Regions from separate parts of the Salinivibrio sp. ML198 genome, predicted to be linked through region 4. Evidence: predicted binding sites of a transcription regulator. Region 4 holds the regulator's gene; each other region holds the start of a gene.
What was found. The regulator MetJ, encoded in region 4, represses methionine synthesis genes. The targets are predictions, from matches to a motif close to TTAGACNTNTANANGTCTAA.

Region 1: a site for MetJ is predicted at 3,271-3,290, ahead of BZG25_RS12935 (MetQ/NlpA family ABC transporter substrate-binding protein). Genes of this name have one in related genera too.
Region 2: a site for MetJ is predicted at 4,664-4,683, ahead of metK (methionine adenosyltransferase). Genes of this name have one in related genera too.
Region 3: a site for MetJ is predicted at 5,258-5,277, ahead of metH (methionine synthase). Genes of this name have one in related genera too.

The regions. Positions count from the first base shown of each region.
Region 1 covers NZ_MUEZ01000019.1:373-7,807, forward strand. The annotation lists gene BZG25_RS12920 (VOC family protein) at 1-399, opposite strand, end outside; gene BZG25_RS12925 (GNAT family N-acetyltransferase) at 528-1,070, opposite strand; gene BZG25_RS12930 (multidrug effflux MFS transporter) at 1,067-2,281, opposite strand; gene BZG25_RS12935 (MetQ/NlpA family ABC transporter substrate-binding protein) at 2,456-3,253, opposite strand; gene BZG25_RS12940 (LON peptidase substrate-binding domain-containing protein) at 3,409-3,978, shown strand; gene BZG25_RS12945 (sigma-70 family RNA polymerase sigma factor) at 4,105-4,674, shown strand; gene BZG25_RS12950 (ChrR family anti-sigma-E factor) at 4,671-5,345, shown strand; gene sstT (serine/threonine transporter SstT) at 5,653-6,870, shown strand; gene BZG25_RS12960 (ROK family transcriptional regulator) at 6,993-7,435, opposite strand, start outside.
Region 2 covers NZ_MUEZ01000015.1:73,010-80,444, reverse strand. The annotation lists gene ruvX (Holliday junction resolvase RuvX) at 1-380, opposite strand, end outside; gene BZG25_RS11700 (YqgE/AlgH family protein) at 377-943, opposite strand; gene gshB (glutathione synthase) at 1,031-1,975, opposite strand; gene rsmE (16S rRNA (uracil(1498)-N(3))-methyltransferase) at 1,994-2,725, opposite strand; gene BZG25_RS11685 (SprT family zinc-dependent metalloprotease) at 2,824-3,366, opposite strand; gene metK (methionine adenosyltransferase) at 3,438-4,592, opposite strand; gene BZG25_RS11675 (LysR family transcriptional regulator) at 4,767-5,693, opposite strand; gene BZG25_RS11670 (ligand-gated channel protein) at 5,866-7,435, shown strand, end outside.
Region 3 covers NZ_MUEZ01000020.1:901-8,335, reverse strand. The annotation lists lysine riboswitch at 1-18, shown strand, start outside; gene lysC (lysine-sensitive aspartokinase 3) at 116-1,504, shown strand; gene metH (methionine synthase) at 1,543-5,202, opposite strand; gene BZG25_RS13310 (sodium:proton antiporter) at 5,386-6,678, shown strand; gene metA (homoserine O-succinyltransferase) at 6,716-7,435, opposite strand, start outside.
Region 4 covers NZ_MUEZ01000007.1:57,188-64,622, forward strand. The annotation lists gene BZG25_RS06380 (bifunctional aspartate kinase/homoserine dehydrogenase II) at 1-2,001, opposite strand, end outside; gene metB (cystathionine gamma-synthase) at 2,063-3,229, opposite strand; gene metJ (met regulon transcriptional regulator MetJ) at 3,416-3,733, shown strand; gene BZG25_RS06395 (malic enzyme-like NAD(P)-binding protein) at 3,829-5,082, opposite strand; gene rpmE (50S ribosomal protein L31) at 5,337-5,552, opposite strand; gene priA (primosomal protein N') at 5,769-7,435, shown strand, end outside.

The DNA of each region.
Region 1 (7,435 bases), on a different contig from region 4:
TTTGTCGGATGAGTAAGCGACCAATTCCCACTCAAAGCCGGCTTTATCATAGAAATACATCCGCTTGCGGTGGGTTTCGTGCGCCATTGACCCATTGGGCTGATACCCTTTTTCAAGTAGGCGCTCGCGGATGGTATCGATATCATCAATGATCAGACCAATATGATTCACACCTTGAGATTTATAGGTACTGCGTGGCTGTATGCTGGGCTCTGAACTTGGGTTGGGCTCTTGCAGCGCAAAATAGCAGTGCTCATTGCCCACATGCACCCAACGATATCCTTTTGGCGACTGAGCATCTTGGCGAATTTTAAAATCGGGGACAGCCACCGCCAAAAACGCTAACGCCGCCTCCATGTCCACCACAGTAATATTGACGTGTTCGATTGTTGTCATCATTCATTCCCTTTATCCGTGCTATCGAAAACTGAGCTTGGAAAGCTAAACATCGAGAGCAAGGATAAAACCTCAAGATAACTTGAGGTCAACGAACGAAAACAACATCAGTCGTCTGGGGAACACTTAAATCATGCTGCGGTGTAGGTATAGATCCAGTCGTCGTAAAACACTCCGCCGATAGAGAAGGCATCGGGTTCAATCCGGCTGAGTTGAAACCCTACCTTTTCTAGCACGCGCGCAGAGGAAAGATTACCGGCGGTTACCGTCGCGTTGATGATTCGCGCATCACCATGATGGATGGCAAAATCGGTGACAGCCTGCAAAGACTCTGTCCCATAACCACGCCCGTGATAAGGGGGCAACAGTAAATAGCCGACTTCAGCGACACCCTGTTCAAGTAAAAAACCGGTGACGCCGATTGGCGTTTTCGTCGCCGTCTCTACAATCACCAAACACAACCAGTGCTTAGCGTCAGGAGACCAGGGCGTAAGCCGTTGCTCAAATCGGGTTTCAATCTCATCCAGTGGCATCGGGTCAAAACATTGCGCAATCACGGCATTGTCTGTGTGTAGGCGGTGGAACAGCGGCCAGTCCGCTTTGACCATTGGCCGCATGCTCAGGCGTGGGGTTGTCAGCGGAAACAGGCCCGTTTCCAATGTTGTATTTGTCATGATGCCTCACTCGGGGTACTGGCCACGTTGACTTTCGGTGCCGCAAAACCGCGGAAGATATTGTGCACGGAAAGCAGCGCGCACACACCCACTACCACACCAAGGTGCCATGCTTCGCTAACGCCCAAGCTCAATAGCGCCATACTCATCAACGCAGAAATAATCATCTGTCCACCACCGGAGAGCGCAGCGACGGTGCCGGCTTGGTTAGAGTAAGGTTGCATCACCTGCGATTGGGCGCACGGCAGCGCAATCCCGTTGCCAAACACCATAAAGAACTGCCCAATCATCAGCAGTAACGGGTCCATCGGGGTGAGCCATAACCAAACCGCAGAAATGAGCTGCATCACCGGTGCCATCAACAGCATACGCTTGGTGCCCAAACGCGGACGAATGCGCGAAACTAGCGCACTCCCCAACAATAAGCCACAGGTCGGAATAAGCGCCCACAGCGCATATTGATCCGAGGTCATACCGATGCGCTCTTGCATTAAAAATGGCATCAGCGACACCGTGGTGATCACCAAGGTAAAATTCACCCAGCTAATACTGGCGAAATAGAGAAAGTATGGCGTTTTTAGTAGTGCGCCATAACGGCCGAGGATCACCTTCACATTGGGCAACGGTGAACGAGTATGCATGCTTTCTTTAAACAGGAAAAACAGTACGCACCACACCATGCTGGTGTACACCATCAGTAAAATAAAGATCGCCAGCCAGCCTAGATTGTGGTTAACGAACCCGCCAATAACGGGCGCCACAATCGGGGTCAACGACGCCACCATAATCAAATATGACATGGCTTGCGGTAGTTGATCCCCAGAATACGAGTCACGGGTAAAGGCACGCGAGAGCACGGCACAGCAGCCGGTCCCCATTCCTTGGATGCAGCGGCCAATGACCAGGCCAGTGAAGCTGGCGCTAAAACTCACCATCACGGTTAAGCCAATCAGTGAAAGCAACACACCGGCTAACAACACGCGGCGACGGCCAAGCGCATCTGAGATAGGCCCATAGATAAACTGTGATGGTCCAAAACCAAGTAGATAGGCAGAGATAAGCAGTTGGACATTGTCCATACTGAGGTTGAAATCTCGGGCGATCCAGGGCAAAGACGGAAATACTAAGCCCATGCTGAATTGCCCAATGCTGACGGTCAGGCATGCCAGCAATACGGGCGACCAATTAAATGGGCGACTAGCCGATTGCATCCAGTTTCCTATGCGTTTTATTGATGTGGGGAGGTAGACGTCGCGATCCTAGCACATTGTGGATCACCGATAGATCACTATGGTAACAGTAATAACTGTATGAGTGGTAAACAAATAGTGACGTTTGGCCATCGGCCAGCGTTGCACTGGCCGATTTCACTGGGTGACAATCAATTAAAACGCAGGCTCTATGGTGCCATTAAAGGTATCTTGCAAAAACTGACGTGTTTTGTCGGACTGGAATAACGCGAGTAATCGCTGATACGTCGGGTTATCTTGATCGTCTTTGCGTGCGGCCACCACCATAACGGCGAGAGGCGCATCTTTAGATTCCAAGAAAATGCCCTGCTCGCTTGGATCAAGCCCTGATGACATCACATAATTCATGGTGATCGCCGCGGCATCGACATCTTGCAAACTGCGAGGCAGCTGTGCCGCTTCTACTTCCACAAATTCGAGCTGTTTAGGGTTGGATTGAACATCTTGCAGCGTGGCTTTAAAGCCAACATTGTCAGCCAACGTAATCAATCCTGCGTCTTCCAGCAATAACAGCGCGCGACCCGCATTTGTGGGATCATTGGGGATCGCAATTTGTGCGCCATTCGCTAACGCCTCGACCTTGTCGACTTTGTCAGAATAAATCCCCATCCGCATTAAGATTGAGCGACCAATCGCTACCAACTCGCTATCGTGGTTTTGGTTGAAATTGTCGAGAAACGGCTGATGCTGATAACTGTTTAAATCCAAACTACCATCCGCTAACCCTGCATTAGGCGAGATGTAATCAGAGAACTCTACGACTTCAACATCAATCCCTTCTTCTTTCGCTTGCTCAGCCACCGATTCAACCACTTGCGCGTGGGGACCGACCGTTGCGCCAATTTTAATGGTTTCAGTTTGGTCGGAACACCCTGAGAGGAATACCGCCGCGAGAAGTATCGCGAGACTTGCACTGAGTTGTTTTATCTTCATTCCCTTTACCTTGCTAATTGGACATTTAGACATCTAGAGTGCCATATAGATGATTGATGTCAATACGATTAGCTTGATACAAGGGCCGGCTTGATCGCATCCATTGTCCTACGCGTAATGGAGGGCATGTTAAATCGATAGAAGGAGGCATGAGTATGACTAAGCTGTTTCCTTTGCCCCTGTTTTTGTTACCGGGAGGCAGAGCCAAACTGCGCATTTTTGAACCTCGTTATTTACGCCTCGTCCGTGAGTGCTCAGCGAATCAAGAAGGATTTGTGCTGGCAATGATGCAGGGAAAGCGTCTTTACAAGTACGGCACCTTAGTCGACATCGTCGATTTCGAAACACTGCCCGACGGCTTGCTGGGGATCACGATTGCTGGTCGCCAGCGGGTAGAAATTATGTCGACGGACCAAGAAGCGGACAAACTTTGGGTAGGCGATGTGCGCGCACTCAATGATTGGCCTCATGATGAGCATTTGGGTGAGGCGCAAGCCGACGACAAAGCGCGTATCGCCTCAGGGCTCAAACACGTCTTTGCCGCTCACCCTGAACACGCAGAACAATATGAAGCGCCTCATTTCGAAGATTTAACTTGGAGCTGTCAGCGCTGGCTCGAAATTTTGCCGCTTTCTAATGCGCAAAAACAATGGTTTATTGCTCAAGAGTCAGCAGAAGAAGCGAAACAATTTATCAGTCAGCTGCTCGAAGAGGAAGTCGAGTGATCCAATCACTGCTACCCACGTACTGGTAGCCAAATGGACGGCTACGACAGATAGGACTCAACTATGACTGCGCCACAAACCATGTATACTGAGACCACCATTTCCAGACGGGACACGCGTGCCAACATGACTGACGTGACGAAGGAAGAGTTGTCTGCATTACTATTAAAAGTCTCGGAAGACCGTGACCGTGTTGCTTTCGAGCGCCTGTTCCGGTTTTTTGGCCCTAAGATTCGCTCTTACGGCGCCAAGCATCTCCGTGCTGACGGGCAAGCGATGGAGCTTGTGCAGGAAACCATGTTGGTTGTGTGGCGAAAAGCGCATTTGTACAACGCCGATAAAGGCGCAGCGACGACGTGGGTCTTTACCATCATGCGTAACATTAGCTTTGATATGTTGCGTAAGGTGCAATCGAACCGGGAAGACAACTTCAGTGATGATATTTGGCCCGTGCTCGAATCTGGCCAGCAGGACAATGAGTCGGATGCTGGTGCGCAATATATGATGGATCAAGAGTTGCTGTCGTTCATTGATGAGTTACCCGACGTGCAACAACAAGTGGTGAGAGGCGTGTATCTGAAACAGCTTACCCACCAAGAGTTGTCAGAACAGTTAAACGTGCCGTTGGGCACCGTAAAATCCCGATTGCGTCTAGGTCTGGAAAAGCTCCGCAATCACCTGGAGGTTAAACAATGATTAAATATCACCCATCGACCGACTTACTTGACGCGTTTGCCGCTGGCAAACTGCCCACCTCGATGGCGATTGCGTTGTCAGCACATGTTGAGCTCTGCCAGGAATGCCAGGCATATGTCGCCGCTGCAGAAGCCTCGCTTGCAGATACAGTGTTCGACGAGGAAGAAATAACCGTTGCTGATTGGGATTATGCGGCTGAAGACGAAATGCTTGCTGCCATTTTCGAAGATGCAGCGGCCAATGATGGTGCCGTCGATGCGCAAACACCAGTCCGTGCAACACAAATAAGTGTGAGTAACAAAACCTACACGTTGCCACGCGCGCTACAGCGCTTTAGCGATTCTAACTGGTCATCATTTGGCAAAGTACAGCGCGCCCGGTTGAACCTTGATGAAGGGGCAACACGTGCCAGTTTCCTCCATATTGATGAAGGCGGCTCGGTGCCTGCGCACACGCACAAAGGCTATGAGTTAACCCTTTTGCTTGATGGTACGTTCGAGGATGAAAGTGGCGAATACGTACCGGGTGATTTTATTTTGCTCGATAGTCGCCATCATCATACGCCATTCACCAAACAAGGGTGTTTGTGCTACACGGTGGCCGATGCACCGCTTTATTTCACCAAAGGTGTGAGCAAATTACTCAATACCGTGGGACATGCGATTTACTAAAAAAATTCTGTGTTAGTTGTTATCCTTCTGGCGGCTGCGAAGCCGCCTTTTTTTATGCTGAAGAGGCAACGGAATGCGTGCATTTGCTCGGCGATGCTCTCCATTATCGCCATTAATCTCGTGGCGGTAACAGAATAATTACACCTGGTAAACCTTTACTTAATGACAACTCTCCGGCTCAGTCCTACATAACTAGTGCAAAGTAGTAATTTTCCCTTTACATCGGGTGAATCAAACTGGTTTAATTCGTCACTTCTAACGATTCATTAACAGCCATTGATAATAAACACAGTGAAGTGAGAGTCACATGAGTCAAACACAACTCGCCAGTGTCAGCCGAGGCAACTCGTTGGTACTTCAAATCCTTGTCGGTATTCTTGCCGGTGGTGTCCTTGCATACCTGTCTCCTGAGTGGGCAGCGAATGCAGGACTGTTCGGACAACTCTTTGTCAGCGCGTTGAAAGCCGTTGCCCCCATTTTGGTCTTCGTTTTAGTGGCGGCTTCCATTGCAAACCAAAAACAAGGGCAGCGCGCCAATATGCGCCCTATTATTGGTCTGTACCTTGTCGGTACGCTTGCTGCCTCGCTGACGGCAGTCACCATGAGCTTCTTGTTCCCCACGACCCTGGAATTTGCGACCACAGATGCCAGCATCACACCACCTGAAGGGATTGGCCAGGTATTGAATACGCTGCTTTTCAATATCGTGGATAATCCCGTTAGCGCATTGATGAACGGCAACTATATCGGGATCCTAGCCTGGGCGATTGGTTTAGGGATTGCCCTACACCATGCATCAAACGAAACCAAACGCGTGTTTTCCGACGTGTCAGAAGGCGTGTCGATGATCGTGCGCTTTGTGATCCGTTTTGCACCTTTGGGTATCTTCGGCTTGGTCGCGAGCACACTGGCTAAAAGTGGTTTTGATGCTCTCGCTGGCTATGTTCACCTTCTCGGTGTGCTATTGGGTAGTATGTTCACCATCGCACTCGTGGTTAACCCAGCGATTGTGTACTTCAAAACAGGTCAAAACCCATACCCACTGGTTTTAAAATGCCTACGTGAAAGTGGCATAACCGCCTTCTTTACCCGTAGTTCAGCGGCTAACATCCCGGTGAATATGCAACTGTGCCGCCGTCTTGATTTGGATGAAGACACCTACTCAGTGTCTATTCCACTGGGTGCAACCATCAACATGGGCGGTGCGGCGATCACCATTACGGTATTAACGTTAGCGGCGGTCCATACGCTGGGCATTGAGGTGGACATCGCCACTGCGGTGCTACTAAGTATTGTCGCGGCGGTATCGGCCTGTGGTGCATCCGGTGTGGCCGGCGGCTCACTGCTGCTGATCCCACTGGCCTGTAACTTGTTTGGGATCCCACAAGAGATTGCCATGCAGGTCGTGGGAATTGGCTTTACCATTGGCGTCTTGCAAGATTCCGCAGAAACAGGGCTCAACAGCTCAACGGATGTGGTATTTACCGCGGCAGCTTGCATGGCCGAAGAAAGAAAAAATAGTTAACATGGCTATTTAAAGAAACACTTTCAAAAAAGCAGGTGCACGTCACCTGCTTTTTTATCGCTGGCCTAGGCGCTTAGGCCGTTATTGACTGTCGTCTTTCCAGTGTGCCACACCGCGCGACACTATCCCTCCAGAACCTTCATCAGCAAGTTGCCATCGTACATGGCTTGTTTGACCATCGCGGCGCCCGGCATGGTGGCCTGGGTATAAAAATAGCTTTCTTCCAACACGAGGTGCTTACTGTACAGTGGGATGGTTTGCGTCTTTAAGCACTCCATAATCGCCGGATAAAGCACGCTCTTGGCACGATTAAACTCGCCGCCGAAGAGTATTTTTTCAGGGTTGAATAAATTCACCACAATCGCGATAGCCGTACCCAGATGATGCCCCAACTCCGTGATCACCTGATGCGCGAGTCCATCGCCTGCCACTGCCGCATCACAGATTGCTTCTATGGTTAACGGTTTCCCCTGTAACTGGCTCGCGTGCCCCTCATCGAGCAGCGTCTGTACCTGTTCATACACGGCAGAAAGACTGGCGACCGTTTCCAGGCAACCATAGTTAC
Region 2 (7,435 bases), on a different contig from region 4:
GATTGGGCGTCGACGGCGCCTTTTCCCAGCGCCTTATACCCGCCGCGGGAAAACAGATCCGCACGCGCTTCACGGGTAGATAGGCGTTCATCGTGCAGCTCAACCGGGTAGCCGAAACGTCCATGCAGGCGGTTGGCAAACTTCTTTGCCCTTGGCGTGATGGTCTCTAAAGGTTGACCGTGTAAATCAAGCGGTAAGCCTACCACCAGATAATCGGGTTGCCAGTCTTTGAGTATGGCTTCAATGTCATCCCAATTTGGGATCCCGTCTCGGGCTTTTAAGGCACACAAAGGGCGAGCGGTGCCAGTTAGCGACTGGCCGATGGCAACGCCAATGCTTTTGACGCCGTAATCAAATCCAATAATGGTTTGTGCGTTCATGCATGTCCTACTTGTGAAGAGAGGTTTGCGGCGTCAATGCCGAGCTGATCGAGCGCTTTTTGCCAACGTTGGTGAACGGGGGTATCAAAAATGACCTTGGGATCGGCTTCCAGTGTTAGCCAGCTATTGTCGGCCAGTTCCTGCTCGAGCTGTCCCGGCTCCCAGCCTGCATAGCCCAGCGCGACCAGAAATTGCTCTGGCTGTTGCTCGGTGCCGAGAATCGAGAGAATATCTTTTGAGGTCGTGACCGATAGCTGATCAGACAGGGGAATACTGGTGCCATACTCACAGGTTGCAGGATGCAGCACAAAGCCTCTGTCTTCGGAGACAGGACCACCAAACAACACAGGTTGAGACAAGCTCTCTGTGGTGCTTGAAAGGGGGAGCTGGCGCTCGACGTCAATTTGATCCAGCATTTTGCCGACAGACAAATTAATGGGGTGGTTAATCATCAGTCCCATTGCCCCATCATGGCTATGCTCACAGACATAAATGACACCATGCTGAAAACGGCTATCAGCCATACTGGGCATCGCGATTAAAAAATGATTTTTCAGATCCATATCGCCGTCTCCTGTTGGTGCGCGTACCTTGAGTATGCGCGAAGATTGATGTTTTAGATAATGAAGGAGGCGCTGCGCCTCCTCAAATTAGGCGCAGCGTCTGGCGATTGCCTCCATCAAGATGTCACCAATTGAAATGTCATACGCGGCGTCAATCTCGCGAATACAGGTCGGACTGGTGACGTTGATTTCTGTTAGCTTGTCGCCAATCACGTCGAGCCCTACGAATATCAGCCCTTTCTCTTTCAATGTCGGAGCGATCGCGCGTGCGATTGTCCAATCAGTCTCTGATAAAGGACGCGCTTCGCCACGGCCGCCAGCAGCCAAGTTACCGCGCGTTTCACCGTCGGCCGGGATACGGGCTAAACAGTAGGGAACCGGTTCGCCATCAACAATTAAGATGCGCTTGTCACCGTTGCTGATGTCAGGGACGAAAGTTTGTGCCATGCAAAAACGTTGGCCATGCTCGGTCAGGGTTTCAATTATCACCGACAGGTTCGGATCGCCTTGTTTGACTCGAAAGATAGACGCGCCGCCCATGCCATCGAGTGGTTTTAAAATCACATCGCCGTGTTCGGCTTGGAATGCTTTAATTTCGTCGGCACGACGGGTCACCAAAGTGGTCGGCGTATGCTCTGGGAACCACGCGGTATAAAGCTTTTCATTGCAGTCACGCAAACTTTGCGGCTTGTTAACAATCAATACACCCGCTTCCTCAGCCCGCTCTAACATGTAGGTTGCGTAGATGTATTCCGTATCAAACGGCGGATCTTTGCGCATCAATATGGCATCAAATTCTCGCAATGCGAGGGTTTGGGTTTGGTCGATTTGGTACCAATGGTCAGGGTTATCCATCACAGTCACACTGTGGGTGCGAGCGTATGGTTCACCCTGCTGCATTGACATATCTTCCATCAAGATATAATGCACTTCCCAGCCGCGTTTTTGTGCTGCCAGCATCATGGCAAACGTGGAGTCTTTTTTCACACTGATGGCCTCGATGGGGTCCATCACAACACCTATTTTCATCATGTTTCTCCTGTTTGCCGGTTAACCCAAATCGCCAAAACGGACTTGAAGGGCCGTGATGGCGGTGAGCGCCGCGGTTTCTGTTCGCAACACGCGTGGGCCGAGTAGGATCTCTTCAAAGCCGTGTTCGCGTGTCATTGCAATCTCGTCATCAGACAATCCGCCCTCTGGGCCAATGAGCAAGCGTAGCTTGTCGGGGGCGTCGGGTAGCGTATTGATAGAGTAGGGGGCACGCGGATGAAGGTTCAGTTTTAAGCCATCAAACGCCTGCTGGCACCATGTGTCTAGATTGATCACCGGGTTAATGGTGGGCACCACATTACGGCCGCTTTGCTCACAGGCGCCAATCGCGATTTTTTGCCATTGTTGGCGTTTTTTCTCGAGTCGCTCAGCATTGAGTTTCACTCCGCATCGAGCCGATAAAAGGGGAGTGATGGTATTCACGCCTAATTCGACCGATTTTTGAATGGTAAACTCCATTTTCTCACCACGTGAAATCACTTGGCCGAGTTCAAAGTCAAGCGGTGACTCGACACTGTGTGATTCGCAAGCGGTAATGGTCGCGACAACCTGCTTTTTACTGACTTCCGTCAGCATAGCGGGAAACTGCGCACCACTGCCATCAAAGAGCAAAATCGGTTGTTCAGGTTGCATACGTAGGACGCGACCGAGATGGTTGGCAGCTTCGCCACTCAGTGTCACATCGCCTTGCGATGGCAAGGGCGTTGGGTGATAAATTCGAGGAATTCGCATTGTGCTCGTTTTCCATGGTCATCTCGCCCTCAGTGTAACATGGCTACGGGGGCGATAGGCTTTGTCACTAATATGGGGTCGAGTGGTGAAAAAACAAATTATTCTAAGGCGTCAAGGTTTCTCACTAGTGGCTGTTGACAGCGGTTGCAGCGATAGGTGGCTTGTCCGCGCTGTATTTTATTGTGGCGGCGAATGGATAAGGCAACAGGGCCACACTCACACTGGTACGCGAAGGTTTTGCCTTGCACGGCACTGATATCAAGCTGGTGGGTGGTATTGGCAGGGGCATTAAATACCTGGTTCATTAGCGAACGCCACTCAGGACCATGTGGTTTTACCCGACCGTATAGCGCAAAGGTAACCAAATGACAGACCTCATGAGGGATCACTTCGTCGAAAAAGGTCTCTGGTGCTTGCTGTAAAAGGATCGGGTTAAACCTAACACGCCATTGCGTGGGGTGCGCGGTGCCAGCGGATTGACCCCGTAGTGTGAAGCCAATCGCAGGATAGTGTAGCTGGGTGCCTAATTGACGATTAGCCGCATCAATACACTGGTAAACACGCGTGTTAGCCGCTTGCTGTAATGCATCAGGTGACCAAGCGGTCTTGTCAAAGGCGAATGCGTCAGAAGCAGAAGACATAGTGTGGCGATCCTAGTGGCGATCAAAAAGGGAAGCCGAAGCTTCCCTTACAAGCAATGAGTACGTGGAGATTACCCGAGCTTGGCAAAGTCGCGCAATAGCGCTGCTTTGTCGGTTTTCTCCCAGGGGAAGATGTCGCGACCAAAGTGGCCATATGCAGCCGTTTGCTTATAGATGGGTTGTAATAAATCCAGCATTTCCTGCAAACCATACGGGCGTAAGTCGAAGTGTTCACGAACCGCTTTAGTGATCACTTCTGGGGCCACTTTTTCGGTACCGAAGGTCTCCACCATGATAGAAGTGGGTTCCGCAACGCCAATCGCGTAAGACAACTGGATTTCACAACGGTCAGCAAGACCTGCGGCGACAATGTTTTTGGCCACGTAACGCGCGGCATACGCGGCAGAGCGATCCACTTTTGAGGGATCTTTACCCGAGAAAGCTCCGCCACCGTGACGGGCTGCACCGCCATAGGTGTCGACAATGATTTTACGGCCTGTTAAACCACAATCGCCCATCGGTCCGCCAATCACAAAACGGCCCGTTGGGTTAATGAAATACTTGGTGTCTTTGGTCAGCCATTGGGCCGGCAATACTGGCTTGATGATTTCTTCCATCACCGCTTCGCGCAGATCGTCGGTTGAAATACTGTCGCAATGCTGTGTTGAGAGCACGACGGCATCAATACCCGCAATTTTACCGTTGTCATACGCAAAGGTGACCTGGCTTTTCGCATCTGGGCGTAACCAGTCTAACGTGCCGTTTTTACGTACTTGCGCCTGACGCTCGACCAAACGGTGTGAATAGGTGATGGGGGCAGGCATCAGCACATTGGTTTCGTTGGTGGCAAAGCCAAACATGATCCCTTGGTCCCCGGCCCCTTGATCTTTCGGATCGGCGCGGTCAACCCCTTGATTAATGTCGGGCGACTGTTTACCAATGGTGTTCAATACTGCACAAGAGTTGGCATCAAAGCCCATATCAGAGTGGACATAACCAATATCTTGAACGGTTTGACGGGTGAGCTCTTCGATATCGACCCATGCCGAGGTCGTCACTTCCCCGCCTACCATTACCATGCCAGTTTTAACATAGGTTTCGCAGGCAACGCGTGCTTTGGGGTCTTGCTCAAGGATGGCATCCAAAACAGCATCAGAAATCTGATCTGCGATTTTATCAGGATGGCCTTCAGAGACGGACTCTGAGGTAAACAGGTGCTTCGCCATGTGACACTCTCATTGGTTATCAAGGAGATTGGCGATACGTAACAAAGGGCATCGCCGATCATCTCAGATGTTTTAACTTCTAGACGTCTATTTTATTCGTAATTGTGATAAACGCAAGTCAGTTGATGCATATGGGTGTGTCTTTAAGGTATAGCAAAATTGGCTGAGGCACGCTTACACCTCATGGCATGCTTGCTGCGGATTCAGTGAACACCAAGGTGAGGGAACCGCTTCTTGCAGCCAGTGCACCAGTGATTCGACACGCAGAGGAAGACGGCCAGCGCTGCAGTAAAGACGCAACGGAACCGGCGCTGAGGCCCATTGGGGCAAACACCGCGTGATTCTATCAGGATGATGGTGTTGATAGCCAGTGGCGCTCCAAATCGGCAGCAATCCAACGCCCTGCCCATCTGCGATGGCATCTAACTGAATCGCTATCATGTCGCAATTAAAGCGGCTAGGCATGGCGCTTAAGTGATAGGTGTTGTCTTGGTCATAGAGCGTCAATCCTTGCCGGCGAAGGGCAAATACATCGAGCCAAGGGTGTTCATCGAGCATGCTAGGGTGCGTAAACGGGCCATATTGGCTGACATAGTCTGGCGCAGCGTAAATACCATATTGCCAATGGCCGAGCTGATATGAGCGACAATTGACCGGCAGCATGATGTCTCCTGCCCAGATGATAAGATCGGCCGACTGAATACGTTGTGCGCTGACTTCACTCGTCAATGTGATGGATACTCGAGGGTGCTCAGCGAGAAAAGTACTGATCAATGGACCCGCCCAGCCGCGCATCATTCCGGGGTGGCAAATCACTTCTATCGCCCCTTGAAGATGATTATTTAAATCTTGTATTGCCTCTTCGCTTTTTTCTACTAACTCAAGAATTTGATGGCAGTATCGCGCAAATATCGCCCCCGCTTTTGTTAAGACCAGTCTATTGCCTTGTCTTTGCGTTAAAGGCTGGCCTAGGTCGGCTTCCAGTTGAGCCAAGCGACGACTCACCGTTGACTTGGGTTGGCCCAATGCCTTGGCGGCAGCGGTAAGGCTTTGATGATGACACAAAGCCGCAAACGAACGGATCGAAGAAAAATCCTGCATAACTGTCCTTTTAACGCCAGTAAGACGTCACGTCGGCTGTCCAGAAGGAGAGAAATCATCTCGTTCTATAAATGGAACGAGATGTTCCCTTTATGGGGCTAGGCGTCTGTGCATCTATGTGAATAATTCTCAATGAACAAATGATAATTATTATCACAAAATGGAGTTGATTATGTCCAGTTGTCTTCGTCCCGTTGTGCTCGGGATGGTATTAGCCGGTATGCCTGTGAGTGCCATTCATGCGGCAGAAGCAGGCGATCAAAACACGGAAACCATGGTGATCACTGCCTCAGGGTTTGAACAAGCCACGGCAAAGGCGCCAGCGAGTATCAGTGTGATTAGCCGTGACCAACTTGAAGATCGTTATTATCGTGATGTCACGGACGCATTAAAGCGTATTCCTGGTGTCGTGGTTACAGGGGGCGGTGACACCAAGGATATCAGCATTCGTGGAATGGGCTCCAAGTATACCTTGATGCTGGTGGACGGAAAGCGTATGACGAGCCGAGAAACACGTCCGAATAGCGATGGCCCGGGTATTGAACAAGGCTGGTTGCCCCCCCTTCAAGCGATTGAGCGTATCGAGGTGATTCGGGGGCCGATGTCGACCTTGTATGGCTCAGATGCCATCGGTGGGGTGATTAATATTATTACTCGTCGTGAACAACATGAATGGCATGGCAACGTGCAATTAAGCACCTTACTTCAAGAAAAACGCGCATCAGGCGATGAACAAAGCGCCAATTTTTACCTTTCTGGCGCCTTAAGCGATAAGCTAGGGATGACGGTATCGGGTCAAAACGTTCAACGCCAAGAAGACGATATTCTCTCTGGTTACGAGGACAAATCTTTACGCAGTCTTTCTACCTCGTTGACTTATGATGCCAGCGATTTTCAACAGTGGACCTTGGACTTGGGCGCGAGTTCGCAAGAGCGAAATGGCCACATAGGCAAAACCGTTCCCACGGATGATAGCCAGTGTCGACGCAACCAATGTGAAAACAGCAACAATGAATATCGACGGCAATCAATCGCCCTTGGGCATGAAGGGCATTGGACGTGGGGCTGGTCAGATTCACACTTACAGTACGAGCAAAGCCGCAATAAAAGTCGTGAAATGACGATTAAGAACACCGAGTTTAAAACCCGTCTCATTCGTGATTTTGAAACACACACTTTGACGGTCGGTGGCTCAGTGAACAAAGCGAAGTTGGAGGACTTTACCTCTAATAAAGCGTCCAGCCAAACTGAGATTGACAATACACAAGCGGCTTTATTTGTCGAAGATGAGTGGCGTGTGATTGAGCCATTTAGTCTGACCCTCGGGTTACGTGTCGATCATGATGAAAACTACGACTACCACGCCAGCCCACGTGTGTACGGCGTGTATCAACTCAACAGCGACTGGGTGGTGAAAGGAGGCGTGGCAACCGGGTTCCGTTCACCGCAACTGCGCGAAATTGCCCCGAATTGGGCGCAAGTGAGTCGAGGGGGAAATATCTATGGCAACCCCGACCTGGAGCCCGAAACCTCTGTTAACTCAGAAGTCAGTATCAACTACCAAGGCGATTCGGGGATCAGTGGCTCGTTAACCGCATTCCATAATGACTTTGAAGATAAGATCACCCGAGTGACTTGCCCAACCTCGGTGTGTACGGATGGCCCTAATCAATTTGGCTCAGATCCAACCTATCGGATTAATGTTGACGAAGCGGTCACTCAAGGGGTTGAAGCGAGCCTAT
Region 3 (7,435 bases), on a different contig from region 4:
TGGAGCGCTTCTGGCAGAATGCCTGCCGTTTGCTCTTCCTACCTTGTCGCGGTATTTATCGCGGTCACGATGTGACTTCTGATGTTCCCCACTGACTTTTGAATATGTTGAATCAATGAGCACGAGCTCAAAAGGGGAAAAGGACGTGAACCCGTTACCATCAATTTCAGTCGCTAAGTTTGGCGGCACCAGTGTCGGGACGCTAGCGGCGATGCAGCAAAGCGCCGCGGTTATCGAGCAAAACCCGCAAACCCGTTTAATCGTGATCAGTGCGTGCGCCGGAGTGACCAATCATTTAGTCGCGCTCGCAAAAGGGATCAGCGACCCTGACGTGCGCCAAGCCAAGTTGGACGCCATTAATGCCATTCACCAAGCAATATTGCAGCAACTTCCTGATTGCCAAAACACGCAAGCAGCCGTCGAACACTGGCATCTCGCCATTGCCGAGTATGCCGAAAAAGCGGCCATCATTCCTGACACAGCGCTAACGGATGCGTTAGTTGCCTGCGGCGAGCTGATCTCAACCCATATTTTCACCCATTTGCTCAACAGCCGAGGTATAACCGCTTTGAGAGTAGATGCGCGTGAATTGCTGCGCACCGACAGCCAGTTTGGCTGTGCCCAGCCTGACCCACAACAGACGCGAACACAGTGCCACGACCAATTGCTTCCGCATTTAGCCACACATCGAGTGGTCACCCAAGGGTTTATCGGCGCGGATGCCCACGGACAAACCACCACCTTAGGCCGTGGTGGTAGCGACTACAGTGCAGCACTGTTCGCCGAAGCCGTGGACGCAGAGAGTTTGGCCATTTGGACCGATGTGCCCGGGATTTATACCACCGACCCGCGGATTGCCGAACAAGCGCGCCCAATCAGTGAGATTAGTTTTAGCGAAGCCTCAGAAATGGCCACGTTTGGTGCCAAAATCCTGCACCCGTCCACCTTGCTGCCTGCAGTGCGCCAACATATACCAGTGTTTGTCGGGGCCGCGAGAGCGCCTGAGCAAGGCGGCACCTGGATCCGCGAGCACGCGCACTCGGCACCGCTGTTTCGTGCCGTCGCCTTACGACGAAACCAAACCATGGTGACACTAACCAGCTTAAACATGTTCCATGCATATGGTTTTTTGGCCAAAGTATTTGAGGTTTTGGCACGATTTGAAATCTCGGTGGACTTGATCACCACCTCGGAGGTCAGTGTCGCTTTAACCCTTGATCAAACCAACACTCAGGGCGACGCGCCGCAGCTGCCACAAGCGGCTATCGCCGAGCTGACCCAGTTATGTCATGTCGAGATCTGCGAGAACCTGGCGGTGGTAGCGCTGATTGGCAATGATATGAATCATACTGCTGGCGCGACAGCACCAGTGTTCAGTGCCTTAGCACAACATAAACTACGCATGATTTGCTACGGTGCCAGCAACCACAATGTATGTGTTGTGGTTGAAGATGACGATGCCACCCAGGTGGTGCAGCGGTTACACGCGGACTTATTTGAATAATAAAAAAGCCAGCACAGCCAATATGCTGGCTTCTTTCGTTAGCCGTTTAAGTTCGGCCCGAGCCATTTCTCCGCTTCTTCGCTGCTCCACCCTTTGCGTGCTGCGTAGCTGTCTCGCTGATCGTTTTGGATCTTCGCCACCGCAAAGTAACGTGACTCAGGGTGGGAAAAATACCAACCTGAGACCGACGCCCCCGGCCACATGGCATAGCTTTCGGTAAGTGTCATCCCCGTATGTGCTTCTACCGACAGCAATTGCCAAATTTTGCCTTTCTCACTGTGTTCAGGACAGGCGGCATAACCCGGCGCTGGCCGGATCCCTTGGTATTGCTCGCGGATCAGCGCATCGTTATCGAGCGTCTCATCGGGCGCATAGCCCCACAAGGTAATCCGAATTTGCTGATGGAGGTACTCTGCAAAGGCTTCTGCAAGTCTATCGGCGACCGCCTGGATCATGATCGCGTTATAATCATCCCCTTTCGCTTTGTATTCTTCCGCCAAGGCATATTCGCCAATACCACCTGTCACCGCAAATGCGCCAATCCAATCCGGCTGGCCACTGCTTTTTGGCGCAATAAAGTCCGACAAGCAATAGTTGGCACCACGAGGCTTTTTCGTTTGCTGACGCAAGTGGTTCAGTACGGTGAGCGTCGCTTGGCGAGACCCATCATCATAGACTTCAATATCATCCTCAACGCTGTTGGCAGGAAAAAGGCCACACACTCCCTTCGCGGCGACCAAGCCTTCTGCCTCGAAACGATCGAGCCAAGCATTGGCGTCTTGATACAAACGGCGCGCTTCCTCACCCACTAGTTCGTGATCCAAAATCGCCGGGAATTTGCCACTGAGTGACCACGTCATAAAGAAGGGTGTCCAGTCGATATACTGACGTAAGGTCGCTATCGAGACATCATCGTAAACATGCACGCCCGGCTTCAACGGCTGCGGAGGAGCATAGTTTGCCCAGTCCGTTTGCCACTTATTGTCCCGCGCCTGCTCAAGGGTGACGGGAGCGGTTCGAGGCGTTTTGCGTTGATGTTGCTCACGCACCGCCGCATAGTCTTTGGCTAAACGGGCCACAAAATCCGGCCGCTGAGTCTGTGACAGCAACGATGAGCACACCCCCACGGCACGTGACGCGTTGGGCACATAGACCACGGGCGCATGGTAATGCTGTTCAATCTTCACCGCGGTATGGGCTTTGGACGTGGTCGCGCCGCCAATAAGCAAAGGAATATCAAACCCTTGGCGCTCCATCTCTTTCGCCACGTTCACCATTTCATCTAACGATGGGGTAATCAGGCCTGATAAACCAATAATATCGACGTTTTCCTCACGCGCCACCGACAGGATTTTATCGGTCGGCACCATCACGCCGAGATCAATAATCTCGAAGTTATTACATTGCAGCACCACGCCAACAATGTTTTTGCCAATGTCATGCACATCCCCTTTGACCGTGGCGAGCAAGATCTTGCCATTGGTCTGTCCTTGCTGCTTTTCAGCATTGATGTAAGGCTCAAGGTAAGCCACCGCCTGCTTCATCACCCGTGCCGACTTCACCACTTGTGGTAGGAACATCTTGCCTTCACCAAACAAGTCCCCGACCACGTTCATGCCTGCCATCAGTGGGCCTTCAATCACTTCTAGAGGTTTACTTGCCGCGGCGCGAGCCAGCTCGGTGTCTTCAACAATAAACTCTGTAATGCCTTTGACCAGTGCATGTTCCAACCGCTTTTCCACCGGCCAACTGCGCCACTCTGCAGTTTCCGCGACCTCGTTCTCCCCACTATCGCGATAGCTGTCGGCGATCTCCAATAAACGCTCCGTGGCGCCATCATCTTTGTTGAGCACCACATCTTCTACTGCCAAGCGCAGCGATTCAGGCAAATCATCATAGATGGCTAACTGGCCCGCATTGACGATCCCCATGTCCATGCCATTTTTGATGCAGTGATACAAAAACACCGCATGAATAGCCTCACGGACGGGGTTGTTGCCTCGAAACGAAAACGACACATTGGAGACGCCGCCCGAGATCATGGCATGCGGCAGGGTTTGTTTAATGTCAGCCACGGCGTTGATGAAATCGACTGCGTAGTTATTGTGCTCATCAATGCCGGTAGCAACCGCAAAAATGTTGGGATCGAAGATAATATCTTCCGGCGGAAAACCGACTTGCTCGACCAGAAGATGATAAGCGCGCGTACAGATTTCCACTTTCCGCGCTTGAGTATCGGCTTGACCTTGTTCGTCAAACGCCATCACGATCACCGCCGCGCCATAGCGACGGACTAAACGTGCTTGGTGAAGAAAAGCCTCTTCTCCTTCTTTGAGCGAAATAGAATTGACGATGCCTTTCCCTTGAATGCACTTGAGGCCAGCTTCAATCACTTCCCATTTAGAGGAGTCAATCATCACTGGCACACGGGCAATATCCGGCTCGGCCGCGCATAAATTGAGGAATCGCACCATAGCCTTTTCGGCATCCAACATGCCTTCATCCATATTGATATCGATGATTTGGGCGCCGTTTTCCACTTGCTGCAATGCCACTTCCAGCGCCTCGTCGTATTGCTCTTCAACGATTAAACGTTTAAAGCGTGCTGAGCCAGTTACATTGGTGCGCTCACCCACGTTAACGAACAAGCTATCGGCATTAATGGTCAGGGGCTCGAGCCCAGATAAGCGACAGGCCACAGGGTGGTCAGGCAGAGAGCGTGGCGAATGTTTTTTCACCGCGTCGCTAATCGCTTGAATATGTTCAGGCGTGGTGCCACAACAACCACCGACCAAATTGATAAAGCCTGACGCCGCCCACTCATCAATGTGTGTCGCCATCTCTTCGGGAGAAAGGTCATACTCACCAAACGCGTTGGGCAACCCCGCATTAGGGTGGACGGAGACAAAGCCCTCACAAATGTCGCTCAGCTCTTTGACATACTGGCGCAATTCAGCCGGCCCCAGTGCGCAGTTTAAGCCAAACGACAGTGGCTCAACATGGCGCAGCGAGTGATAAAAGGCGGCGGTCGTTTGTCCGGATAAGGTGCGTCCAGACGCATCAGTGATGGTGCCGGAGATCATAATGGGTAAGCGAAACCCACGGGCATCAAAGACCTTTTCAACCGCAAACGCACAGGCTTTGGCATTCAAGGTATCAAAAATGGTCTCCAACATGATGATATCAACCCCACCCTCAATGAGCGCTTCGGTGGACTCGGCATACACGTCGACTAACTGATCAAAGCTGACATTGCGAAACCCAGGGTCATTCACATCTGGTGAGATTGAGCACGTTCGGTTGGTCGGCCCCAACACACCCGCGACAAAACGGGGTTTATCCGGCGTTTTCGCCGTCCACGCATCAGCGACCTCACGCGCAAGCCGGGCTGCCGCGACGTTGATTTCCGCACTCAGCGCCTGCATGTCGTAATCGGCCATCGCAATTTGGGTGGCGTTAAAGGTGTTAGTTTCAATAATGTCCGCGCCCGCGGCCAGGTAATCACTGTGTAGCGAAGCGATCTTATCAGGCTGAGTCAGCACCAAAAGATCATTGTTGCCTTTCACATCACAGTGCCAATCTTTAAAACGTTGGCCACGATAATCGGCCTCATTGAGCCCTAACCCCTGAATCATGGTGCCCATGCCACCATCGATCACTAGAATACGGTCGCGCAGTTGCTGTGTCAGTCGGTCCATACTATTACGCTTATCATCTTCCTCGTTGCAGTCATTTCATCCTACCACAGCGAAAATGGAAATCTAGACGTCTATAAATAACAATTTATTTTGATCTATTTCAATTCAGCTGTTCGTTTTGACAACGATTTCTATTAATATTTTGACACATTTTTTCATTCCCTCGTTGTACTAGGAAGCGGCATGTCAACTTACGCAATCCTCAGCTTTATGGCTGCTGCAGCCATCTTTATCGCTTTTATTAATAGTAAAATCAGTCGAGTACAAACCACCATCGCCATTACCGCTAGCTCGCTCCTACTGTCTTTGTTGATAGTGGTCGCTGGTCAATACCAAGCCATTCCACTCAAAACCATGGCCGAGCAAATACTGACAGATATCCACTTTGATACCTTTTTGCTCAAAGGCGTCCTCGGCTTTTTGCTCTTCGCGGGGGGAATTGGTGTCAAGCTTCCCTCTTTCTCCGACCAAAAGTGGGAGATCACGACCCTGGTGATCGGCGGGCTATTGGTCTCTGTGTTTTTAATCGGCACCGGTATCTGGGGCGTGTTTCAGCTGATCGGTATTCCTTTCGATTATCTCTACTGCCTGCTATTTGGCGCGCTGATCTCGCCGACCGATCCCATTGCTGTTCTCGCCATTGTGAAAAAACTGCAAGCACCGATGCGGATCACGACACAAATAGAGGGAGAGTCGCTATTTAATGATGGCGTGGGTATCGTGATCTTTGTGACTCTTTTTACCCTGGCCTTTGGCGACAACAACCCGACGGTGGGCGGTACCATTGCCTTGTTTTTACAAGAAGCCGTTGGCGGGATTTTATATGGCCTGGTGCTTGGCTATCTTTTCCATCGCTTGATTTGTGCCACCAACGATCACTCGATGGAATTGCTATTAACGCTGGCTATCCCCAGCGCTGGCTATGTCCTGGCCGATATGCTGCATGTCTCTGGCCCGCTGGCAATGGTGGTTGCCGGGATTATGATTGGCAACTGGACCCGCTTTATTGGCTTTTCCAAAGAAAGTGAAGATCACCTCGACCACTTCTGGGAACTGGTCGATGAATTTCTTAACAGCCTACTCTTTCTCCTAATCGGGGTTAGCTTGCTGCAAATCAGTTTCCATAAAGAAGACTGGATCATTATGGCGGCGGTGGTGCCTATTGTGCTTCTCGCCCGGTTTATCAGCGTGAAAGTGTGTTACCTCGGCTTTAAGCGCTTTCGAACCTATAACCCTTGGGCAGTACGTATATTAAGCTGGGGAGGCTTACGCGGAGGGCTTGCGTTGGCCATGGCAATGGCCGTGCCCGCTGGCATCATGGTGGTGCCGGAAAAAAATATCGATGTTCGCGAGCTGATCCTCATCATGACCTATGCGGTGGTGGTGTTCTCCATTTTGGTGCAAGGCTCAACCATGACAGGCATGGTTGATAAAGCAAACGCAGCACAAGACGAAATGGATAAACATCAAAGCTAACCGAGTCCCTAACCCAAAAGCGCCCGCGGGCGCTTTTTTATTCATCAAGGGTAAAGTTAGACGCGGAAAAGGCATCCAAGTCAAAGGGCGTTTGCTGGTAAACACAATAGTTTAGCCAGTTGGCAAACAGTAAATGCCCATGGCTGCGCCAACTCACATACGGTGGCTGCGAAGGATCGTCATCTGGGTAATAGTTAAGGGGGACCGCGGGCTCCATGCCTTCTTCTAAATCCCGATGGTATTCATGATGCAGGGTATGAGAATCATACTCAGGATGACCGGTGACAAACACATTGCGCTTATCTTTCGTCGCCGCCAGATAGGTACCCGCTTCATTGGACGTGGCTAAAATATCGAGGTCGGTATGTTCGGCCAGATAACTCGGAGAAAAATCCGCATAGCGTGAGTGGGGCGCTAAGAAGCTATCATCAAAGCCGCGTAATAGCGGGTGTTTGCATAACTCAGCATTAATGTGGTGACGGTAAACCCCTGACAACTTCTCTTTGCGGGTTTTCTTGGGTAAATCATACAGCAACTTTAACCCTGCTTGCGCGGCCCAACAAATATATAAGGTTGAGGTAACGTGCTTATGCGCCCAATTCATCACATCTTGAAGGTGCTCCCAATATATCACGTCCTCAAACTGCACCAGTCCTAACGGTGCCCCCGTCACGATCAGACCATCAAAGTTGCGCGTTCGTACGGTCTCAAATTGACGATAGAAGGTATCAAGATGCTCGGTTGGCGTATTTTTGCT
Region 4 (7,435 bases):
CCGTGGGTCAGGCTCGGTTAGGCCTTGCTGCCAAGCCTGCTCAAGCAGGACGCTAAAGGGGACCTCACCACTGAATTGCAAAAACAGCCATGACAAAGTGCCAGAAAAGATCCCAGACAGTGCAACAATCGTGTCACCACTTTCACGCAGATCTTGCACCGCGTAGTTAATCGGTAACCCGGCGCCCACGGTCGCATTGTAGAGCCAATGGCGCCCGGTTTTGCTAAACGCCTGCTGAATCGCGTGGTACTGCTCGGCGGGTGCGGCGCCCGCCTCTTTGTTGGCGGAGATTAAGTGAAAGCCATGCTCGGCAAGTCGCGGATACAAGTACGCTAATGACTCACTGGCGGTGACATCCAACACAATCACATCGTCATACGGGTGATTCAGTAGACGAGTGAGCCACTCATCATCAAAATAAGGCTCGCAACGCTCGTCAAACCCATCCAACACATGCGTGGCATCAATACCGGCAAAATCAAGCCATTGGTTGCGGCTGTCCATCACTGAAATCAGTGAGACTTCCTTACCATGACGCTTTTCCAAGTGTGCTTTTTGCTCGGCAAAAAGGCTTAGCCAACGGGTACCAATATTGCCTTTGCCCACCAACACCAAGCCGATACGGCGCTGAGCTTGAAACAAGGCATCATGCAAACTGGCAACCAGTGCCTGAGTGTGGACGTGGCGTAGGATAGCAACCAGGCTCAGCCCAGAGGCCGACTCACTGATAAATTCCACCGGCTGTGATTTGAGTTGCTGATAGAAGCCATGGCAGTGTACGGGGTTGTTCACCACGCCTGCCCCAACCGCCGCCACCATGGTAAAGCCTTCACGCAGTTTGAGTTCAGCTGGGAGGCCGGCGTCTTGAATTTGCGCCATTACCAATGCCACGACTTCCGTGGTAAACGCTAACAAAATACGGTACTGGTCGTCTTGGTAATCCGTTGCTAATGGCTGTACTTTTAGCTGTGACAAAATCCGGCTGAGCTCTTGTTTTATCGCTTGAAAATCTTGTCCTCGCGCAACATCAAACTGGAGCAAGCTCACCTCATCCAACGCCGTAATGATTTTTGCCCCGCGCCCGGTGGCTAACACGCGCTCAATACGTGTTGATCCGCTATCCGGCGCTTGGGTGCAGCGCAACGTCAGGTCGGTCGCACTTTGCGCCACCGGCTGTAAGGTTCGGCTATGCAGCACGGGAGCGGCGAGTCGCGCCAGCTCGCCCGCTTCGTCGAGACGAATTAAAGGCAGCAAACAGGCATTATCAACATGGCGTGGGTCCGCACTATAGACCCCGGCGACATCACTCCAAATGGTCACACGGCTCACGCCTGCAAGCGCCCCCAAGACAGTGGCCGAGTAATCGGAGCCATTGCGCCCTAACAGCACTGTTTCTCCCGCTTGATTTTGTGCCATAAAGCCGGTGATCACCACATGCGTATCGCCATGCTGAGAAAGCTGATTTTGCAATAAAGGCCAAGACGCCCCGCGATCTACTTCCGGCTGAGCGGCGCGCTCGGCGCGCAAACATTGGCGTGAATCTAACATCACCGCGGCACGTCGATGCTGTTTCAATAACTGGGCCAACAGACGCGCCGACCAGACCTCTCCAAAACCTTGCACGTACGCTTTGTCGCTCTCGTTCACGCCCTGATCGCCCAACGACGCAATGGTTGCGATATCGGCATAAAGCGCATCCACCAGCTGCTGCTTGGGTTCACCATCAATCAAGTTCTCAATCAAGTCTTGCTGAAAGGCGCGCACCGCTTGCAAGGTCTCATGCGCCACTCGTCCATCCTTGTCTAACTGTGCTAACCACATGATCAGCTGGTTAGTGGTTTTTCCTGCCGCGGACACCACGATTAAGTCTTGCTGGCTCGCATGCGCGGTCAATACATCGACCACACGGCGATAGCAATCAGGGCTCGCAAGGCTACTGCCACCAAACTTGTGCAATTGGCGTGGTGACTCGGGGGACGTTTCCGTCGGTTGCGCATGCATGGCAAGGTCTCTCTTAATGTCTATCGATCTCGGTAAAGCGGCGCGCACTGAAGCGCAGCCTCTATGGGGTGTCACCCTCTAAACGGGCAAAGGCGTTCGCCAAATCGGCAACCAAATCTTGCGCATCTTCTAATCCAATGGAAAAACGCAACAAGGTCGGTGCGATGCCCGCCTCCGCTTGCGCGGCGTCACTCATGGCTCTGTGTGTCATCGAACCAGGGTGCGTCACTAAGCTTTCTACCCCCCCGAGAGACTCGGCGAGGGCAAATAACGTGAGGCCATCAATAAATCGCGCCACACCGGCTTGGTCTGTATCCAATTCTAAGCTCAGCATGCTACCAAACCCCGCTTGCTGGCGCGCAGCAATTTGGTGGCCAGGGTGAGAGGCCAGCCCGGGGTAGTAGATTTTCCGCACTGCCGACACCGTTTGCAGGTAGCTGAGTACCGCTTCAGTGTTGTGTTGGTGTTGTTTAACGCGTGCACCCAATGTGCGCAACCCTCGCAGTGTCATATAACTGTCAAATGCATTGCCCGTCGCCCCTAAGCAATTTCCCCACCAAGCCAATGTCTCGGCAAGTTCACTGGTCGCGGCGATCACCGCGCCACCGACAATATCAGAATGGCCATTAATAAATTTGGTGGTCGAATGCACCACCATATCCGCGCCCAGCGCAAAAGGCGTTTGCAAAGCTGGCGATAAAAACGTGTTGTCGACCACTACCCAAGCCCCCACTTGATGGGCTTTTTGGCATATTTCTGCGATATCGACCACGCGTAAGAGTGGATTGGATGGGGTTTCCACCAGCACGAGCTTGGGCTGTTTGGCCAATGCCTGGTCCAACGCATCATGGTCCGATTGATCGACAAAACTTACCTGCCAGATCCCTTGTTTGGCACGCGATTCGAGCAAGCGATAGGTGCCGCCATAACAATCATGTGGGGCGACAATATGCTCGCCAGCCTCCAACAGAGATAGCACCAAGTTTATCGCCGACATCCCGCAGTTGGTCACCACCGCACCTGCGCCCCCTTCTAAGTCAGTCAGCGCTTGTTCGAGCTGCGCACGCGTTGGGTTGCCGCCTCGCGCGTAGTCGTAAGTAGGCACATCACCCAGTGCCGGGAAACGGTAATTGGTCGATAAGTACAGGGGAGGCACCACCGCATGGTGCTGGGTGTCAGTCCCAATCCCGGTCCGAACGGCGATAGTGTCGGTTTTTTTCTCAGTCATGATCTATCCTTGCTAGTCTGGTTTGCGCATGGTGGGCGTGATCCAGGTTTCATACTGCCACCTTACCCTGCGCTTTTTGGGACGTCAACACTTCTAGACGTCTATACTCCTTTGCATGTGGCGGTTAATATAGCTAAAATCTCCGCAGCATCATTCTGGGTATTCCATAATCAAGATAGGTGAGACATGGCGCAGTGGAACGGCGACTACATTAATCCGTATGCCGAACATGGTAAAAAGAAAGAGCAGGTAAAGAAGATCACCGTCTCTATCCCATTAAAAGTACTAAAAATTCTTACCGACGAGCGTACTCGTCGTCAGGTGCAAAACCTCCGTCATGCGACCAACAGTGAGTTGTTGTGTGAGGCATTTCTTCATGCCTACACCGGCCAACCACTACCAACCGATGACGATATCCGTAAGGATAAACCCGACAGCATTCCCGCTGAAGCACGTCGGATCATGGAAGAGCTTGGTATCGAGTTCGACGATAGCGAATACTAAAAAAACCCGCCGATTGGCGGGTTTTCTGTAATGATAGGTGCTCAGCACAACCTTCTCAGGCTCTATTCCACCGCGCTTTTCCTCACGCTCAAGCATTACGCCTTGTCGAGCATATAGTTTTCTGGCATCTCGATACGAGCCACGCCGGTTTCCACGGCGGCCAGCGCTACCGCGCGGGCAACCTTAGGTAATAAACGCGCGTCCATTGGCTTGGGAATAATGTAATCTGGGCCAAAGCTTAGCGAAGACAAACCGGCGGCGTCTAATACCGTTTGTGGGACAGGCTCTTTGGCTAGGCTGCGAATGGCCTCTACCGCTGCCAACTTCATCGCATCGTTAATTTCACTGGCACGTACATCCAATGCGCCACGGAAAATAAACGGGAAGCAGAGCACGTTATTGACCTGATTCGGGTAATCCGAACGCCCGGTTCCCATGATCAGATCATCGCGCACTTGATGCGCCACATCCGGATGAATTTCAGGATCTGGGTTCGAGCAGGCAAATACCACGGGTTTATCTGCCATCAGCTTCAAGGCGTCGGGTGAAAGCAAGTCTGGACCGGAGACGCCAACGAACATATCCGCGCCCTCAATCACATCTTCGAGGGTACGCTTATCCGTGTTATTGGCAAACAGCTGCTTGTATTTGTTGATGTCGTCACGACGCGTATGGATCACGCCTTTACGATCCAACATATAGATTTTTTCCCGCTGAGCGCCACATTTTATTAATAGCTCCATACAGGCAACAGCCGCTGCGCCTGCGCCCATGCACACCACCGTCGCCTCGCGGATATCTTTGCCTTGCAGCTCAAGCGCGTTAAGCATGCCGGCAGCGGTGACGATGGCAGTGCCGTGTTGATCATCATGAAATACAGGCACTTCGCAACGTGCAATTAATTGTTTTTCAATCTCAAAACAATCTGGGGCTTTGATATCTTCGAGATTGATACCGCCAAAGGTATCCGCGATGTTCGCCACGGTATCCACGAATTCATCGATAGTACGGTGTTTGACTTCAATGTCGATCGAGTCCAATCCAGCAAAACGCTTGAACAATAAAGCTTTACCTTCCATGACAGGCTTAGAAGCCATGGGGCCTAAATTTCCTAGCCCCAAAATCGCGGTGCCGTTTGAGACCACCGCCACCATGTTGCCTTTACCCGTATAGCGGTAAACCGCATCCGCATCTTGCGCTATCTCACGCACAGGCTCAGCAACGCCAGGACTGTACGCCAACGCGAGATCCGCGGCCGAGTCGGCAGGTTTGCTCAATTCAACAGAAATTTTTCCGGGAGTAGGGTATGCATGATAATCCAGCGCTTGCTGGCGTTTATCGTCCGACATCTAGTGTTCCTAATTATTATCGTGAAGGGGAAACTAATATCGACAGGGAAGCGTCACCGATATTAGTCAGACACTCTACAAACCACACAGGGAAGGTTTGTATAATAAAAAAGATGGTAACGCAGGGAGCAAACGTCCACCAGTACTAACAGCACATTCGCGATGATGCTCGGACCTGTTGTCCGATGACAGGGACGATACGATCAAAAAAGGGACGCTGATGCGTCCCTTCTCTGTATTCGGTCAATAGCGGCTTATTTTTTGCTGCTAAGGGCACCGAAACGCTTCTTAAAGCGGTCAACACGGCCACCGGTATCAAGGATACGCTGCTTACCAGTGTAGAATGGGTGACACTTGTCACACACGTCTAGGTAAATGTCTTTGCCTAGGGTTGTGCTGAACGCGAATTCGTTACCGCAAGAGCATTTTGCTGTGACGGCTTTGTACTCTGGATGGATACCAGCTTTCATAGGGATAACCTCATCTTAAAGGCCGTGTCGCTCTCCCGATCCTAAGCCGGGCACCACACGTCGTTAACAAACATTTTCTAAGGCGCGCAATTCTAATCAAGCGCCCTCTTTTTCGCAACTTTTTTGTGCAATCCGCGTGTCTCTTACGGTGCAACAAGGCTTTGCCAACGTGTGGCTAACCGTTACACTGACATTCCTTCTGGCCAATAAGATGTTGTGATGGAACAGTTTGCTCAGGTGGCTTTGCCTGTCCCTTTGCCGAAAACCTTTGATTACCGTATTGCAGACGATCAGCATCCGATCATCGGAGGGCGCGTCAAGGTGCCGTTTGGACGCCAGCATAAAGTTGGCATCGTTACCGGCTTGTCGCCAACGGCCAGTGTGGAAGCCAGCCAACTCAAAGCGATTGATACCGTACTCGACACGCAGCCGGTTTGGACCCCCGCGGTATACAATCTCCTGCAATGGGCGAGCCGTTTTTACCATCATCCGCTAGGAGATGCGATGGGGGCGGTGATGCCAACCTCGCTGCGTAAAGGACGCCCTGCGACATTGCAGCAACAAAAATGGTGGCAAATCACCGAGTCAGGACAAAACCAACCTCTATCAGGTCTGAGCCGCGCCCCCAAACAAGCCCGAGTGTTGCAGCTTCTCACGCACGGTCCAGCCACTCAAGCCGACTTAATCGAACAAGACATCGGCACGCCGGTGCTAAAAACGGTGGCAGAAAAAGGCTGGATCGCGCCCTACTCGCCCCCTTCTCAGGCCAATGCTTGGGTAAAAAACTTTGCGGTGACCGAAGAAAAACCGACGTTAAACCACGAGCAAGCGATGGCGGTTGCCACCCTCAATGCTGGCGATGGTTTTGCCTGCGCGCTATTAGAGGGGATCACTGGCTCAGGCAAAACCGAGGTGTATCTCAATGTGCTTGAGCCGGTGCTCGCACGTGGCCAGCAAGCGCTCATCCTGGTGCCAGAAATTGGCCTGACACCACAAACCATTCGCCGTTTTGAGCGCCGCTTTGCTGTTCCTGTGACCGTGATGCATTCAGGGCTCAGCGATACCGACCGTCTCAACGCCTGGCTGGCCGCACGGGAGAATCAAGCCGCGATAGTGATTGGCACACGCTCAGCGCTTTTTACCCCCATGGCAAAGCTTGGCATCATCATTATCGATGAGGAGCACGACCCTTCCTATAAGCAGCAAGATAGCTTTCGCTATCACGCCCGCGATCTGGCTGTCATGCGGGGGCATGAAGAACAAGTGCCGGTGATCTTGGGCTCGGCAACGCCATCACTGGAGAGCTTACACAACGCAAAAACCGGCAAATACCAGTACCTTAAGCTCACGCAACGCCCTGGTAACGCGGTCACCGCCCGGCAAGGGATACTCGATATCAAAGGCCATCACCTCGAAGCTGGCTTGTCGGCGCCGCTGATTGCTGAAATGCGTCAGCACCTGCAACAAGGTAACCAGGTGATGCTGTTTTTAAATCGCCGCGGTTATGCGCCCGCGATGATGTGTCACGAATGCGGCTGGCTAGCGAACTGCCAACGCTGTGATGCCTACTATACCCTTCATCAACAACACCAAGAGTTGCGTTGTCATCACTGTGGCCACCAAAAACGTGTGCCTCCCCAATGTGGCGACTGTGGTTCTACCCAGCTTATTAGCGTCGGTGTCGGTACCGAGCAACTCGAATCCCAGCTTGGCACCTTGTTTCCCGAATACAATACCGTTCGCATTGATCGCGATAATACCCGGCGAAAAGGGAGCCTTGAAGGTTACTTGGCCGACATTGAAAAGGGTGAGTATCAAATTCTATTGGGCACACAAATGCTCGCCAAAGGCCATCACTTTCCTAACGTCACCCTGGTCGCCTT